DNA from 2 places in the Neobacillus sp. 114 genome. Region 2 is predicted to be linked to the other one. Evidence: a T-box and tRNA genes for the amino acid it is inferred to sense, from the RefSeq annotation. Region 2 holds a T-box; the other holds one or more tRNA genes.
The links. The T-box of region 2 lies ahead of ileS (isoleucine--tRNA ligase). A T-box ahead of a tRNA ligase gene usually reads a tRNA of that ligase, here a tRNA-Ile.
Positions count from the first base shown of each region.

Region 1: it encodes a tRNA-Ile, which carries the amino acid that the T-box ahead of ileS (isoleucine--tRNA ligase) is inferred to sense. The anticodon was not compared.

Region 1 is NZ_CP126144.1:4,363,470-4,372,242, reverse strand. It holds rRNA gene QNN06_RS21195 (23S ribosomal RNA) at 1-1,839, shown strand, start outside; tRNA gene QNN06_RS21190 (tRNA-Leu) at 2,179-2,262, shown strand; tRNA gene QNN06_RS21185 (tRNA-Gly) at 2,279-2,353, shown strand; tRNA gene QNN06_RS21180 (tRNA-Leu) at 2,359-2,447, shown strand; tRNA gene QNN06_RS21175 (tRNA-Ala) at 2,548-2,623, shown strand; tRNA gene QNN06_RS21170 (tRNA-Met) at 2,641-2,714, shown strand; tRNA gene QNN06_RS21165 (tRNA-Tyr) at 2,739-2,823, shown strand; tRNA gene QNN06_RS21160 (tRNA-Trp) at 2,829-2,899, shown strand; gene QNN06_RS21155 (NUDIX domain-containing protein) at 3,054-3,821, shown strand; tRNA gene QNN06_RS21150 (tRNA-Ile) at 3,975-4,048, shown strand; gene QNN06_RS21145 (zinc finger domain-containing protein) at 4,156-4,260, shown strand; gene ccpN (transcriptional regulator CcpN) at 4,421-5,056, shown strand; gene QNN06_RS21135 (pyruvate, water dikinase regulatory protein) at 5,079-5,894, shown strand; gene ppdK (pyruvate, phosphate dikinase) at 5,899-8,568, shown strand; gene QNN06_RS21125 (YbxH family protein) at 8,725-8,773, shown strand, end outside.
Region 2 is NZ_CP126144.1:2,088,355-2,097,127, reverse strand. It holds gene pyrR (bifunctional pyr operon transcriptional regulator/uracil phosphoribosyltransferase PyrR) at 1-82, opposite strand, end outside; gene QNN06_RS10545 (RluA family pseudouridine synthase) at 252-1,163, opposite strand; gene lspA (signal peptidase II) at 1,135-1,626, opposite strand; gene QNN06_RS10535 (hypothetical protein) at 1,706-1,999, opposite strand; gene ileS (isoleucine--tRNA ligase) at 2,219-4,990, opposite strand; T-box leader at 5,063-5,301, opposite strand; gene QNN06_RS10525 (DivIVA domain-containing protein) at 5,350-5,865, opposite strand; gene QNN06_RS10520 (YlmH family RNA-binding protein) at 5,947-6,720, opposite strand; gene QNN06_RS10515 (YggT family protein) at 6,748-7,011, opposite strand; gene QNN06_RS10510 (cell division protein SepF) at 7,016-7,468, opposite strand; gene QNN06_RS10505 (YggS family pyridoxal phosphate-dependent enzyme) at 7,479-8,156, opposite strand; gene pgeF (peptidoglycan editing factor PgeF) at 8,165-8,773, opposite strand, start outside.

The DNA.
Region 1 (8,773 bases), 2.3 Mb from region 2:
ACCAGGATGTTGGCTTAGAAGCAGCCACCATTTAAAGAGTGCGTAATAGCTCACTGGTCGAGTGACTCTGCGCCGAAAATGTACCGGGGCTAAACGTATCACCGAAGCTGTGGGTGGACACCTTATGGTGTCCGCGGTAGGAGAGCGTTCTAAGGGCGTTGAAGCTAGACCGTAAGGACTGGTGGAGCGCTTAGAAGTGAGAATGCCGGTATGAGTAGCGAAAGATGAGTGAGAATCTCATCCACCGTATGCCTAAGGTTTCCTGAGGAAGGCTCGTCCGCTCAGGGTTAGTCGGGACCTAAGCCGAGGCCGAAAGGCGTAGGCGATGGACAACAGGTTGATATTCCTGTACCACCTCTTTATCGTTTGAGTGATGGGGGACGCAGGAGGATAGGGTAAGCGCACTGCTGGATATGTGCGTGTAAGCAGTTAGGCTGGTGAATAGGAAAATCCGTTCACCTTAAGGCTGAGCTGTGATGCCGAGGGAATTATAGTACCGAAGTTCCTGATTCCACACTGCCAAGAAAAGCCTCTAGCGAGATAAAAGGTGCCCGTACCGCAAACCGACACAGGTAGGCGAGGAGAGAATCCTAAGGTGAGCGAGAGAACTCTCGTTAAGGAACTCGGCAAAATGACCCCGTAACTTCGGGAGAAGGGGTGCTTTTTGGGGTGAATAGCCCCGAAGAGCCGCAGTGAATAGGCCCAGGCGACTGTTTAGCAAAAACACAGGTCTCTGCAAAGCCGCAAGGCGAAGTATAGGGGCTGACGCCTGCCCGGTGCTGGAAGGTTAAGAGGAGGGGTTAGCTGCTAAGCGAAGCTCTGAATCGAAGCCCCAGTAAACGGCGGCCGTAACTATAACGGTCCTAAGGTAGCGAAATTCCTTGTCGGGTAAGTTCCGACCCGCACGAAAGGCGTAACGATCTGGGCACTGTCTCAACGAGAGACTCGGTGAAATTATAGTACCTGTGAAGATGCAGGTTACCCGCGACAGGACGGAAAGACCCCATGGAGCTTTACTGTAGCCTGATATTGAATTTTGGTACAGCTTGTACAGGATAGGTAGGAGCCTGAGAGACATGAGCGCCAGCTTGTGTGGAGGCGTCGGTGGGATACTACCCTGGCTGTATTGAAATTCTAACCTGCACCCCTCATCGGGGTGGGAGACAGTGTCAGGTGGGCAGTTTGACTGGGGCGGTCGCCTCCTAAAATGTAACGGAGGCGCCCAAAGGTTCCCTCAGAATGGTTGGAAATCATTCGCAGAGTGTAAAGGCACAAGGGAGCTTGACTGCGAGACTTACAAGTCGAGCAGGGACGAAAGTCGGGCTTAGTGATCCGGTGGTTCCGCATGGAAGGGCCATCGCTCAACGGATAAAAGCTACCCTGGGGATAACAGGCTTATCTCCCCCAAGAGTCCACATCGACGGGGAGGTTTGGCACCTCGATGTCGGCTCATCGCATCCTGGGGCTGTAGTCGGTCCCAAGGGTTGGGCTGTTCGCCCATTAAAGCGGTACGCGAGCTGGGTTCAGAACGTCGTGAGACAGTTCGGTCCCTATCCGTCGTGGGCGCAGGAAATTTGAGAGGAGCTGTCCTTAGTACGAGAGGACCGGGATGGACGCACCGCTGGTGTACCAGTTGTCTTGCCAAAGGCATCGCTGGGTAGCTATGTGCGGACGGGATAAGTGCTGAAAGCATCTAAGCATGAAGCCCCCCTCGAGATGAGATTTCCCATAGCGTCAAGCTAGTAAGATCCCTGAAAGATGATCAGGTTGATAGGTCAGAGGTGGAAGCGCGGTGACGTGTGGAGCTGACTGATACTAATCGATCGAGGACTTAACCAAACAGAAAAGCGGAAGCGGCCGGTTAGCAACGTATGGCCTGGAGGGCTTTGACTGAGATAAGTGTAAACTCGCCGATTGGCAAGCCGTTAGGCGCAGACAGAGGTGTAGTTGAACTTATGCGTTCAGAATTTAGTAATAAATTCTGATTAGCTAAAGGAAACACGATGAGCTTTAGCGAATCGATGTTGACTTATCGTAGGGAAAAGACCGAAGGACACTAGTTGCTGGACGCTGGAGCTAGACAATCATCAATGTAAAATGGCAACTCGTTTTTACTAAACTTCTTCTGTATTATCTAGTTTTGAGGGAATGAAATCCCAATATGCAATATTATATATTGCGGGTGTGGCGGAATCGGCAGACGCGCTAGATTCAGGTTCTAGTGGTAGTAATACCGTATGGGTTCAAGTCCCTTCACCCGCATCAAAGAGATTAAAATGCGGAAGTAGTTCAGTGGTAGAACACCACCTTGCCAAGGTGGGGGTCGCGGGTTCGAATCCCGTCTTCCGCTCCAAACATGCCGGGGTGGCGGAACTGGCAGACGCACAGGACTTAAAATCCTGCGGTAGGTGACTACCGTACCGGTTCGATTCCGGTCCTCGGCACCATTATTTCTCTAACGGGAACTAGCTTTAGCTTGATTGAGTACTACGTTCGGGACGAAGGATCGCTTACTTCAGATTCTGTTTTCCTGATTATAATATGTATGGGGCCTTAGCTCAGCTGGGAGAGCGCCTGCTTTGCACGCAGGAGGTCAGCGGTTCGATCCCGCTAGGCTCCACCATTTTCATATTTGCTTTTGGCGGTGTAGCTCAGCTGGCTAGAGCGTACGGTTCATACCCGTAAGGTCGGGGGTTCGATCCCCTCCGCCGCTATTACTTTTTTTAAAATTATATAATGGAGGGGTAGCGAAGTGGCTAAACGCGGCGGACTGTAAATCCGCTCCCTCAGGGTTCGGCGGTTCGAATCCGTCCCCCTCCACCATTTATAGGGGCATAGTTTAAAGGTAGAACTAAGGTCTCCAAAACCTTCAGTGTGGGTTCGATTCCTACTGCCCCTGTCTATAAATCTTAGAATGAACACCTTCCTATAATTTTCAGGGAGGTGTTTTTTGTGCTAATTCAAACGTATTGAACTAACAAATGGAACCTATTTCATTAAGACGCGTAAACTGGTGTAATTTAATTTGTACACTGAATGAAATGGGGAAAAAAATGTTTTATATAAGAGAAGTTTTTCTGCTTGTTCCTGATAAGGTAAGCGAATTCAATGAAATTTTTGAAGAACTTATTTTTCCAATGAAAATAAAAAGTGGAGCAAAAATTATCGGCCGCTGGATGACAAAAGGGAAAGCTGAGGTAACGATTATTTGGGAGTATCCAAATCATGAAGAATATTTAAAAATTGAAGAGCGTGTTATTAAAGATGAGATGTATAAACAATTACAAAACCGCATTTCGAATGTAGACGAATTTTTTATCGATACTCGAAAAGATTATTTATCTTCATTTGGAGAATATACAAAAACAAAACCGACTATAACGGTTAGTGGGTATATTACAAACGAGAACCAAGAAACTTTATTAGTAAAAACTTATTGGAGAGCAGATACGTGGGAACTTCCTGGCGGGGGCGTTGATGAAGGAGAAACTTTAGACACGGCACTTGTTCGGGAGATTTTAGAGGAAACAGGCATTCAAGTTGAGTTGCATGGAGTATCGGGTGTGTATTCAAATGGAAATACTGTTTCAATTGTTTTTCGTGGGAAGTATGCAGGCGGTGAGCCTAAAACATCCAAGGAAACCAAGGAAGTTCGCTTCGTCAAACTCGATTCTTCCAATGTTTCTCACTATATTAAAAGAGGCAAATTTATTCCCAGGGTGATTGATGCAATGACGGGAAATAGGGCTCCCTACGAAGCTTTCAAGGTCCGTCCATATGAATTATTAAAAAGAATGGAAGGTAATCTTGAAAGGGATTAAGTAATGTGCTGCCCGATTGGCGCAGTGAATCTCTCTTAAATTGCCATTCAGTGCGCCAATCAGCTAAATAATAAAAAAGATTGTGATATTTATCGACAGGTAAAAGAATTCTTGTTATAATGTAATTCGTCTTTGATAATTACTTTTTATTATGGGCCTATAGCTCAGCTGGTTAGAGCGCACGCCTGATAAGCGTGAGGTCGATGGTTCAAGTCCATTTAGGCCCATTACAATAAATAGCAGTCAAAAACCGAGTTCAAAATGACTCGGTTTTTTATTTGAGTTTAGACGTTTTGGAAAGCATTAAGGAAAAGAGGTTTTAGAGGAAATAAATATGCCTGAACTTGAAGGACAGAAGTGTAAGAGATGCAGGGTTACGATTGTTATGGAAACAATCTCGTCGAGAAAAACCCTTTATTGCCCTAATTGTCAAAAGTGATTCTGAATCCCGCCGATTGCCGGTGGGGTTTTTTATTAAAAAGTTAATCAATTTGCAAAATTATTGTTTCCGAATTTGTTTAAATGTACTATACTATATACAAATAAGTATAGCACATTTAAATATATATAACATATTTATTGTGAATAAGGTGGTGCTAATGATTAAACTCACCAAGCGTCAGGATGAAATTCTGCAGATTGTAAAGGAAAATGGCCCGATAACCGGTAAAGAAATTGCAGAGAAACTCTCTGTTACTAGAGCGGCATTAAGACCGGACCTTGCAATCTTGACCATGTCCGGCAGTCTGGATGCCAGACCGCGTGTAGGGTATTTTTTTAATGACAAATTAGAGGTAAAACGTCAGGCGAAGAAGTTTATTCAGCAAAAGGTATCCGATTTTAAGGCTCATCCAATCGTGGTTGAAAAATCAACTTCTGTTTATAATGCGATTGTTCAGTTGTTCCTCGAGGATGTTGGAACACTTTATGCGGTGGATACAGAAGGAAACTTAGCAGGAGTGATTTCCCGAAAGGATTTGCTCAGGGCTGCACTTGGGAACAAAAATCTGCAAGAATTGCCCGTAAGTGTCATTATGACAAGAATGCCTAATATTATCACGATTAATTCAGAGGAAACCTTGCTCGAAGCGGCCAAAAAAATGATTAATTTTCATATTGACTCCTTACCGGTAGTAAAGGAAGTCGATCATAAAAATAATACATATTTGTTGTTAGGGAGAATTACCAAGACGACAATAACAAGGGCCTATTTAGAATTTATGGAAGAAAAATAGATTAAGGGGAGTTGCTGCGATTTTGGTACAAAAGGAAGTTGTCTACGTAGTATCTGACTCGGTTGGTGAAACAGCTGAGCTCGTTGTAAAAGCGGTGGCAACACAGTTTAATGGTGGACAGGTAGAAATTCGCCGAAACTCATATGTAGAGGACATTGAAGACATTGAAGATGTGATTATTTTGGCAAGAAAGGACCATTCCATCATTGCCTATACCATCGTCATTCCGGAATTAAAAGATTATTTAGATAAGCGTGCCATGGAAGAGGGGATAATGGCAGTGGACCTCCTCAACCCATTAATGAATGCATTTGCAACAAGGTTTAATAAACAGCCCCACCGCCAGCCTGGCCTAATGAGAAAATTAGACGAAGAATATTTCCGCAAAATCGAGGCGATTGAATTTGCCGTGAAATATGATGATGGACGGGACCCAAGAGGAATTATGAAGGCCGATATTGTTTTAATCGGTGTGTCCCGGACTTCAAAAACGCCGCTGTCCATGTACCTTGCCCATAAGCGTTTTAAAGTGGCCAATGTCCCGTTGGTTCCAGAAGTGCCTCCGCCAGATGAACTTTTTAAAATACCGAGAAAAAATTGTATTGGTTTAATTATTTCACCAGATAAATTAAACGAAATTCGGACTGAGCGCCTAAAAGCACTTGGGCTGGGCTCAAAGGCGAATTATGCCAGCTTCCAGAGAATTCTTGACGAACTAGATTATGCCGAAAAAATCATGAAACGCGTAGGCTGTCCTATTATAAATGTTTCGAATAAAGCGATTGAAGAAACTGCAGGTTTAATTTTAGACGTGTTGAAAAAAGAGAGGAGCTTATAAAATTATGGGGAAATTCGTTTATTTATTTCATGAAGGCCATGGCAATATGCGGGATTTACTTGGGGGAAAGGGAGCGAATCTAGCAGAAATGACAAGAATCGGCCTGCCGGTTCCTTATGGTTTTACCCTTACAACAAAAGCTTGCAATGCTTACTATGAATCTAATAAAACCATTCCAGCTTTAGTAGAATCACAGACATTAGAGGCGTTAAGACTTTTGGAAGAAAAAATGGACAAAAAACTCGGTGACCCGCAGAATCCTTTACTTGTTTCTGTTCGATCCGGTTCAGTTTTTTCTATGCCTGGGATGATGGATACCATTTTAAATCTGGGGATGAATGACGAAACTGTTGTGGGTTTGGCTGCATTAACGAATAATCCACGATTTGCTTACGACTCTTATCGCCGTTTCATTCAAATGTTCAGCAACGTGGTTCTTGAAATTGATACTTATTATTTTGAACAATATTTAGAAGAGACACGCGAACATAAGGGGTATTCCTCTGACCCTGAAATGACTGCTGAAGACTGGAAGGAAGTCATTGTTGGTTATAAGGAAATTGTCAAAAAGCATACGCGTAAGGACTTCCCGCAAAATCCGAAAGAGCAGCTTTTCCTTGCCATCAATGCTGTATTCAATTCTTGGAATAATCAACGGGCGATTGTTTACCGCCGCTTAAATAAAATTCCTGATCATCTGGGTACAGCTGTAAATATTCAAAGTATGGTGTTCGGGAACATGGGTAATGATTCCGGAACAGGTGTAGCTTTTACAAGAAATCCATCTACTGGGGAGCCAGTTCTATACGGAGAATACCTAATTAACGCCCAAGGGGAAGACGTTGTTGCCGGTATCCGCACACCGCAGCCAATTGCCACCCTTAAGGACGAAATGCCAGACGTTTACCAGCAGTTTTCGGATACATGCCATCGCCTTGAGCAGCATTACAAGGAAATGCAGGACATTGAATTCACAGTGGAACGCGGGAAGCTGTTCATCCTTCAAACACGGAACGGAAAACGTACCGCCCAAGCAGCTATCCGCATAGCAGTTGAGATGGTGGAGGAAGAAATTATCGATAAAAAGACAGCGCTGCTTCGTGTTGATCCTGACCAATTAAACCAACTGCTGCACCGCCGAATCGATGACAAAGCTGAAAGAAGAATATTAGCTAAAGGCTTGCCGGCATCACCAGGCGCTGCAACCGGCCGGGTTGTTTTTGATGCCGATGAAGCGGAGCAATTAGGAAATGAAGGTAAAAAAGTTATCCTTGTTTCTCCTGAAACCACTCCAGATGACATCCACGGTATGGTTGCAGCACAAGCTATTTTAACTAGCCGCGGTGGAATGACAAGCCACGCTGCCGTGGTTGCTCGTGGTATGGGGAAAGCTTGTATTTGCGGATGTGAAGCCTTAAAGATTGACATGAAAGCAAAACAATTCATGGTGGGTGCCACGGTTGTTAAACATGGCGATATTATCACGGTTGATGGTTCAACAGGTGAAATTATGCTTGGTGAAATCCCAATGATCGACCCTGAATTATCTGAAGAGTTCCAGCAGCTTCTTGCTTGGGCAGACCAAGAACGCAAAATAGGTGTCCGTGCCAATGCCGATAATCCCGAGGATGCCAAGAAATCATTTGAATTCGGTGCCGGTGGTATTGGATTGTGCCGGACAGAGCATATGTTTATGGATTTAAAGAGGATTCCAATCGTTCAAAAAATGATTTTAGCAGAAACCTATAGCGAGAGAATGGAAGCACTTGAAGAACTTTTGCCGATGCAGCAAGGTGACTTTGAAGGGATTTTCGAAGCAATGCAAGGTTTACCAGTAACGATTCGTTTGTTAGATCCGCCGCTTCATGAATTCTTACCGAATAAAGAAGAACTTTTAGTAGAAGTAACAAAGTTACAAATTCTCAATCCGGATTCTGAAGAGTTAAAGCAAAAAGAACTGCTTCTGAAAAAGGTTCGCCAGTTGGATGAGTTCAATCCAATGTTGGGCCACCGCGGCTGCCGTCTTGGGATGATACATCCGGAAATTTATGATATGCAGGCAAAGGCGATTTTCTACGCTGCTGCTAGAGTAGCGGAAAAGGGCTTGGTAGTCCAGCCTGAAATCATGATTCCACTTGTTGGTCACGTCAATGAATTGAAGCAAATGCGTCAGTTGGTTGTCGATGCTGCTGTACGTGTTCAGGAAGAAACGGGTAAGGCCTTTAACTACACAATCGGCACAATGATTGAGATTCCACGTGCTGCGCTTACTGCAGACCAAATCGCCGAGGAGGCTGATTTCTTCTCCTTCGGAACCAATGATTTAACGCAAACAACGTTCGGCTACAGCCGTGATGATGCAGAAGGGAAATTCCTGCAGGCATACATTGAAAACAAGGTACTGCCAGAGAATCCATTTGCTGTTCTTGACCAGGATGGTGTTGGCAAGCTTGTGGAAACTGGCGTTAAGCTTGGCCGTGCAACAAAACCTTCCTTAAAAACAGGCATTTGTGGGGAACATGGCGGAGAGAAAAGCTCAATTGATTTCTGTTACCGGACTGGTTTGGATTATGTCAGCTGCTCGCCATACCGGGTGCCTTTAGCACGTTTGGCTGCTGCCCAGGCCACCATTCGCCATGAAGCAAATCGGGAGGAAGTTTATACAACTGCATAAGTTGATTGAGAGCGCGGCACTTTTTATGGTGCCGTTCTTTTTTTGTCATCTGCCGTTATGAAATACAATCCTTTAAAAGGAAACTTGCTTTTTTAAAAGGGTTTAGAGATATAGTTTTTGCAAATACTATGAAAAAACTTTAAAGGGGCTATAAAAATGGGGGCAATTGAACGAAGCGGCTTTAGGTTTGTACCAGAATATAGTG
Region 2 (8,773 bases):
TTTTTTCGATGATTTGATGGGCAATCCTTGTCAACGCCCGCCCGATTGCCTGTTCATCCAGAACAATTGCTTTTTGGCTCATAGTCTCACCTTCTTATTATACTGAAATAAAAAACCTCTCGCCTGTGATGGCGAGAGGGAGACAGTTCTTCCTTAGGGAAATAACCTATTAACCGTTCCTTCTCGGCCTCACGGGACCGACTTAAAGGCTTATTAAACTATAGTAAGCATACTTTAATTTATTTATCCTGTCAACGATTATTTCTTAACCGGTCAAGAAGCTCTTCAAAATCCTCGGGAAGCGGGGCTTCGAATTCTAGATACTCATTTGTTCTTGGATGTATGAAACCGAGCAGACCGGCATGCAATGCCTGTCCATTTAAATCAAGTGTTTTTCTTGGTCCATATTTTGGATCACCGGCAAGCGGATAACCGATATATTTCATATGGACACGAATCTGATGGGTCCGGCCTGTCTCCAATTGACATTCCACGAATGTGAATTCATTAAAAAGCTCAAGGACACGAAAATGTGTAACAGCATGCTTCCCGTTATCAACAACCGTCATGCTTTGCCGATCTTTTGGATCCCTCCCAAGCGGAGCATCGATGGTTCCATATTCATGAGGGATCACTCCATGGACAATCGCCTTATATTTCCGTGTCACAGACTTTTCCACCAGTTGGTTAACTAGACTTTCGTGGGCCAAATCATTTTTCGCAACCATTAACAGCCCTGATGTATCCTTGTCAATCCGATGCACAATACCGGGTCTTAATACACCATTGATACCGGATAAATCCTTACAATGGGCCATTAACCCATTAACAAGTGTCCCAGTAAGGTGCCCAGGTGCAGGATGGACCACCATCCCTTTTGGCTTATTTACGACCAATACATCCTTATCTTCATAATAGATATCTAAATCCATTTCTTCCGGAACCACGTCCAATTCTTCCGGTTCTGGAATGGAAATAACGATAAAATCACTTACACTGCATTTGTAATTCGTTTTTACATTTTTCCCATTCACAAGTACATTGCCTTCTTTTATCCAATCCTGCACCTGTGTTCTAGACCATTCTTCATTCAGGCCGGAGATTACCTTATCAATCCGGTCTCCTTTTTGTTCCTCAAGAATGGTGTGTTCCATTTTCTCCATAAGACTTCTCCTTTGACGACTTCTCTTCAAGCAGCATTTGAATCATTAATAATCCAACACCAATAACTAATGCTGAATCAGCAATATTAAATACAGGGAAATTATAGCCGAAAATAAAGGTATGAATAAAATCAACAACCTCTTTCCGAACCACTCGGTCGATAAAATTCCCAATTGCACCTCCAAGCATGAAAGCAAGAGATACACCTAACAGCCATTTTCCTTTGGCCGCTTTGTAAAGATAATACATAATCGCAATAATTACAATAACCGTAATGACATAAAAAAGCCACATCTGCCCTTGAAGGATTCCCCATGCGGCCCCGCGATTCCGGTGAGAAGTAATATATAAAAATTTATCAATGATGGGTATACTCTCACCGATATACATATTTTTTTCAATAAGCCATTTAGTAATTTGGTCGAGCACAATAACGAATAGGGCGATTAAGTAATAATACACTAAGAAATACCTCCAACTTAAGCTAGACTTGCTCCCCTAGTTTAGCATACTTAATCGCTATATCACAATGAAACAAAAATTACGGTGTGGGGAAGATCGGTTTCTTGCAAAAGCCGCCAAGCAAGCTGGGATCATTGACTGTTCTAATGGTTGGAATCAAATTTAACAAGTCGAGGGGTAATAATTCACCGGAAAGTTCACATTGGCCAAAATTTCCTTCTTTGATTTTTTTCAGTGCTAAATCAATGTCCGCCATTTCTTCCTCTAAAATGGTTGTAAGCCAATTCTCTGTTTGTTTTTTCTTTAATGACCTTTCGATTTCTGTTTTTGTTTGACGGAGTTCTTGAAACAGCTTTTCCTGCATTGCATTCATAGTGTTAATACCTCCGTTATGTTATTTGTCTTATTATTACCGATCGTTTTCCATTGACCCGGATAATAATTTGACATCAGCAACAACAATTAACGGAGGTGGAAATAAATGAAAACTCACCGTTAGGCGATTCCGATAGGACGGTTCATGAGGCGTAGTTGAATTTATACTTTTCTTTTAGCAAAATGAAAGAGGCTGACAAGTCAGCCCCTTTCTATTTTACGCTAAGTGTGAATAATTTTCTTTTACAACTTGGGCACATCGAGGGCAAAGAGTTGGATGCTCCGCATCTTGGCCAACATCAGGCGTCACTACCCAGCAGCGTTCACAGGTTTCACCTTCTGCTTTTGTGACCACAATTGCCGCTGTATCTAATTTCAAGGCATCTTCTGGCGCCTCATCATAAGCACCAGCCACTTCAAAACCAGATACGATAAACAATTGTTTCAAGTTCTCTGAAACAGAATCGAGCAGCGCTTTTGTATTATCATTTACGTATAAGGTTACTTTCGCTGTTAATGACTTACCGATCACCTTTGCATTCCGGGCTTCTTCAAGTGCCTTTAAGACATCATCGCGCAGCTTCATGAATGCAGACCATTTCTCCTCCAACTCTGTAGCACCTGGAAGTTCCTGATATTCAGGAAGATCTGTCAACTGAACACTTTCCTCCTGAACCTTCGGAATATATTTCCACACCTCGTCTGCAGTGTGAGAAAGGATTGGCGAAACCAATTTGGTCAGAGCAAGCAATGATTCATATAAAACAGTTTGAATCGCCCTGCGTTCTGGATGATCAACTGCTTCAATGTACAGAACATCTTTTGCAAAATCTAGGTAGAACGCGCTTAAATCAAGCGTACAGAAATTATTAACAGAATGGTAAATGCCTGCATAATCGTAATTTTCATAAGAATTGCGAACACTCTTAATCAGCTTATTTAATTTTACCAGCATAAATTGATCTACTTCACGAAGGTTTTCGTAAGCAACCTTATTAACAGCCGGGTCAAAGTCCGCTAAATTCCCCAACAAGAAGCGGAATGTATTGCGGATTTTCCGATATACTTCAGCAACCTGCTTTAAAATTGCATCGGATACGCGGACATCGGATTGATAATCTACAGAAGCCACCCATAGGCGTAAAATATCTGCTCCCAATTGATTCATAACCTTCGCAGGGACGACGACATTACCTAATGATTTACTCATTTTTCTACCTTCACCATCAAGAGCAAATCCATGGCTTAATACTCCCTTATATGGAGCCTTGCCTGTGACAGCTACTGCAGTAGATAAAGACGAGTTAAACCAGCCGCGGTATTGGTCAGAACCTTCAAGATAAAGGTCTGCCGGACGGACCAAATCCTCTCTTTCTAAAAGCACAGCCTGATGGGAAGAACCAGAATCAAACCAAACGTCCATAATATCTGTTTCCTTCGTAAACTTGCCATTCGGACTTCCAGGATGCGAAAATCCTTCCGGAAGCAGATCCTTTGTCTCCCGCTCAAACCAAATGTTTGATCCATTCTCGCGGAATAAATTAGAAACGTGTTCAATCGTCTCGTCGGTAATGATTTCTTCTCCATTTTCGGCGTAGAATACCGGAATTGGCACACCCCAGACGCGCTGGCGGGAAATACACCAATCACCGCGGTCACGGACCATATTGAAAAGCCTTGTTTCGCCCCATGCCGGCACCCATTTGGTTGCTTTCACAGCTTCGAGCAATTGGTCGCGGAAATCTTTAATGGACGCAAACCACTGAGCAGTTGCCCGGAAAATAACCGGCTTCTTTGTTCTCCAGTCATGTGGATAGGAGTGAGTAATAAATGTAAGCTTTAACAAAGCTCCTTTTTCCTCTAGGGCTTGGGAAATCGGTTTGTTGGCCTCGTCGTAAAATAATCCTTCAAATCCCGGTGCTTCATTTGTCATATTTCCTTTATCATCAACCGGACAAAGGACATCCAAGCCGTATTTTTGACCAACATGGAAGTCATCTTCCCCGTGACCAGGAGCAGTATGAACGCAGCCAGTACCAGCATCAGTTGTCACATGCTCGCCTAACATGACAAGAGAATCACGGTCATAAAGCGGATGACGGGCTACAACATATTCAAGCTCAGCCCCTTTGACCTTTTTAAGAACGGCCGCTTCTTCCCATCCAATTTCATTCGTTACACTTTCCAATAAGCTTTCAGCCACAACATATTTTTTATCATTTACAGCTACAACCACGTAAGTTAGCTCAGGATGAACCGAAATTCCCAAGTTGGCAGGAATGGTCCATGGGGTTGTTGTCCAGATGACGATTTCCGTATCCGTATCAAGTACTCCCTTGCCATCCTTCACCGGAAAACCAACATAAATGGACGGTGAACGTTTATCTTTATATTCAATTTCTGCCTCAGCCAAAGCGGATTCACTTGACGGAGACCAATATACTGGCTTCAACCCTTTATAGATATAACCTTTTTTTGCCATTTCTCCGAAAACCTTGATTTGCTGGGCTTCGTATTCAGGCTTTAAAGTGATATATGGATTCTCCCAATCACCGCGGACACCAAGGCGTTTAAACTGGGTCCGTTGATTGTCAATCTGTTCAAGCGCATAATCTGTACAAAGCTGGCGGAATTCTGCAACGGACATTTCCTTCCGTTTAACCCCTTTATTAGTTAAAGCCTGCTCAATCGGCAGACCGTGAGTATCCCAGCCCGGCACATATGGGGCATGATAGCCGCTCATTGACTTATAGCGGACAATAAAATCCTTTAAAATTTTATTTAATGCATGGCCCATATGGATATCACCATTTGCATATGGAGGGCCATCATGCAAAACAAACATCGGACGCCCTTTAGTGCGCTCCTGTACTTTTTGGTAAATATTCATTTCTTCCCATTTTGCCTGCATCTCCGGTTCTCTTTGCGGAAGATTACCACGCATTGGGAAATCCGTTTGCGGCATTAATAACGTGTCTTTGTATTCCATTTTATTTCCTCCAATACCTTTCTATTGAACAGAATTGACATTCTTGCAAATAAAAAAACCCCCTCATCCCAAAAAAGGGACGAGAAGGTTTTATTCCCGCGGTACCACCCTGATTGATAGAACTGTCTTATTCTATCCTCTTGCGAATTCGTAACGTGAATACACGCCTTAGTCTACTGTTCTAAATATAGAGGTTCGACCTCGGAACTCGAGGGTGATTTTCCAATCTTTCGGCTTTATCGGGCTTCCACCATCCCCGACTCGCTAATAAGCTTTTTGAAAAATTGTACTGTCCCTGTCTTCGTCATTTTCATTCAATTAATCTGTTAAGAAATTATATGCTACTAAATAGCTGTTCGTCAAGCTAATGAATCCTCTTCTTCGTGGATTTTCAGCTCGGTGGCATCAAGTTCGTACTCTAAAAGGTGATCCCAATCGTCAGTATTCAGCATATCGAGCTGTGCCTCAATCAGCATTTTGAAACGGGTGCGGAAAATTTTCGACTGCTTCTTTAAATCTTCTATCTCCAGAGCAATCTTTCTCGCTTTAGATAGGGATTCGTTAACGATACGGTCCGCATTCTTTTCCGCTTCCTTGACGATTAGCTTCGCTTCCTTTTGGGCATTGCGTTTTACTTCTTCCCCTGCCTCCTGGGCAATCACAATCGATTTATTAAGTGTTTCTTCAATACTTGTAAAATGCCCTAAACGCTCCTGCAGGTCAGTTAAACGCTCTTCCAATTCTTTTTTCTCTCTTAGGACAAGCTCGTAATCCTTGATTACCTGATCAAGAAATTCGTTTACTTCATCCTCGTCATACCCTCTAAATCCTTTATTAAATTCTTTATTATGAATATCTAACGGCGTTAACGGCATGATGCCACCTCCAACAATCTGTGCAATCTATGTAAATGTGAATATTCGACAAGTTTTTTGAAAATCCTGCAAGAAAATAAATTATTTTTGTCTTCCGACAGAAATTCGCCATTTTTCTTTCTTTGTTTTCCCCTCAATACCGGACAATCTTACCCTTCCATGGCCCCGGACCGACAGCATATCGCCAATTTCACAAACAAAGGCCGGGCTTTCAATCTGAGTCCAATTGACCTTAACTAGGCCTGCCGCAATATAGTTTTGCGATTTTTGCCGAGAAAGATTATAAACACCAGAAATAACAGTATCCAGCCTTAAAGAAGATACTGTTAATTCATGTTCCTCCCATAATTCTTTAGGAGAAATTATATTTTCGGGCGGCTTCTCAAATAAATGAACCGTTGCTTTACCGATTGATTCAAGATTAGTGCTGATATAGCCGCCGATTTCCTTGGCTGCCAAGAATTGGATTTGTTCATCATCGACAAGAATATCGCCAAATTTCCCACGTTTTAGTCCCAACGACATCAATGTGCCTAGGACGTTGGGATGTTCAATTTTGATAAACTTCTTTGGATAGTCAATTTCAAACAAGCTGATTTGAAAATCCTCTTGAACTGGCACTAGATATTCAGGGAATAGAAGAGCCCTTTTTCGTTCTGCCCCTGGCCAGCCGCCAAAGAGTTGATATTTTACATCACCATTTTCACCGATGATCGTCTTTAAGATATGCTGTTCTCTTGGGTCAAGAAAGTCCGTTAATTTCGGGGCATACTGAAGTTCGACAGTGTTTTTCCACTGCATGACCTGGTCAATATAATCCCGTTCTTCTGGACGAAAATGCTGATATATATTCATGCTCTAAAAACCAACCTATTTTAATTATTATGAGAGCCAGACAGCTACATAGCTTAAGCCCCGTGTTGCAAAGTTGAGCACAAGAAATGCGACAATCGGAGAAATGTCAATCATGCCGATTGCGGGAATAATCCTTCTGAATGGTTCTAAATATGGCTCACAAATTCTTGCTAAGAATTGACCGATTGCGGATTCTTTGGCACCCGGAAACCAAGACATCAATATGTAAATAATTAATGCCCACGAGTAAGCCCAAATGAGTTTTTGTATTAAACCGATAACAAAAAACATCTCTTTACCACCTCGTATTCATATTTTCGTGGTCAGGGAGCAATTCCGAAATATTCCCCGATACTTCCATATTATCCGGGGTGCACAAGAATATATTGGCGCCAATTTTCTGGATTTCCCCGCCAAGAGTATATACTACTCCTCCTAAGAAATGAACAATCTGCCGGCCTTCCTCTGGATCAATCCGCTGCAAATTCACCACCACCGCACGGCGGTTTTTTAGATGGTCGGCAATCTCGGTTGCCTCAGATTCGGAATGCGGTTCCGCCAATATAAGCTTTGAAGGCTTTACTTGGACAGGGGGCTTTTGCACACTTTGCAGGCTGACTACATTATGACTTTTTAACGGCTGTTTTTTCTGCTTTATCGGTTCCTTCGGCTCACTATAATCTTCATTTTGCTCATCGTTGTCATCGTCTAAAAAGAAAAATGTTTTTAGTTTAGATTTAATTGTCATATCAACTCTCCTAACCAGCTTCACCAACAAGCGCTGTACCTATTCTTACCATCGTAGCCCCTTCTTCGATGGCGATAGCAAAATCATTAGACATACCCATCGACAGCTCTGAACAAGGAGCATAGTCTAAGTGAAAGGATTGAACTTGAGTACGAAGTTCTCTAAGTTTTTGAAAACAATCACGCAAGACTTCTTCATCGTCCGTGAATGGGGCCATTGTCATTAAACCAGCAACAATAATATTTTCTAGGGAGCCAAGTGATTTAATAAAGTCGATCACTTCTTCAACCGCTAAACCGTGCTTTGAGTCCTCTTCTGCTACATTAACTTGTACCAAACACTTTACTTTTGAATTGGCACGTTTATTTATTTCTTGAGCCAAAGAAAGACGGTCAAGGGAATGAATGTACTCCACTTTATCGATAATATTCTTTACCTTTCGTGTTTGCAGAGTTCCAATAAAATGCCAAATTGGCTTGTCCTGAAGAACTTCCCATTTTTCAAGCATTCCTTCGTCCCGGTTTTCACCAAGATGCTGAATGCCTGCATCAAGCGCTTCCTGCGCTCTTTGGGTACTGACGTATTTTGTAACGGCAATTACTGTTACCTCATCTGGTTTCCTGCCTGTCTTTTCGCACGCTTCATGTATTTGCTGTCTAATAAGTTCATACTTTGCTGCTACTCTCATAAGCGGTTCTAATTCTCCTTCCAGCCAATAAAGCTTAACATTCTTCCGGCTTTGCCATGGCTCTTCCGGTGGGAAAAAAACAAATGGTTGTTACAGCTTGAGCAATAATTGGTGACGATTATATTTTCCTTTGGAACTCCTGCCTTGACAAGAGTCTGCTTGTTCAATTCCCTTAGGTTTAATGAATATTGACCTTCACTAATTAAATTATAGGGTTTTCTATCGACATCTTCTAGTATATTTTCAACCAAGTTAACGACACGTTCATCCACAATATAACATTTTTCGCAAATCGATGGACCGATGGCGACAAAAACCTTCTCAGCCTTGATGCCTTCCTCTTGCCATCTTTTTATCATCTCACGGCCAATTTGTCCTACCGTCCCCTTCCATCCAGCATGTGCCGCCCCAATCATCCGATATTCGGGAGCAATAAAAAAAAGAGGGACACAGTCGGCAAAACAGAGCGTTAACAATATTCCCTCTTCACTTGTATAGAAGCCGTCTGTGCTCTTAAACGACTGTTCGTAGGAAATAGACCCTCGCCCGCGATCTGCTTTTGTTACTTTTTGCAGAAAAATATCATGTGTTTGCTCAGCGCTAACCCATGTAGCTAA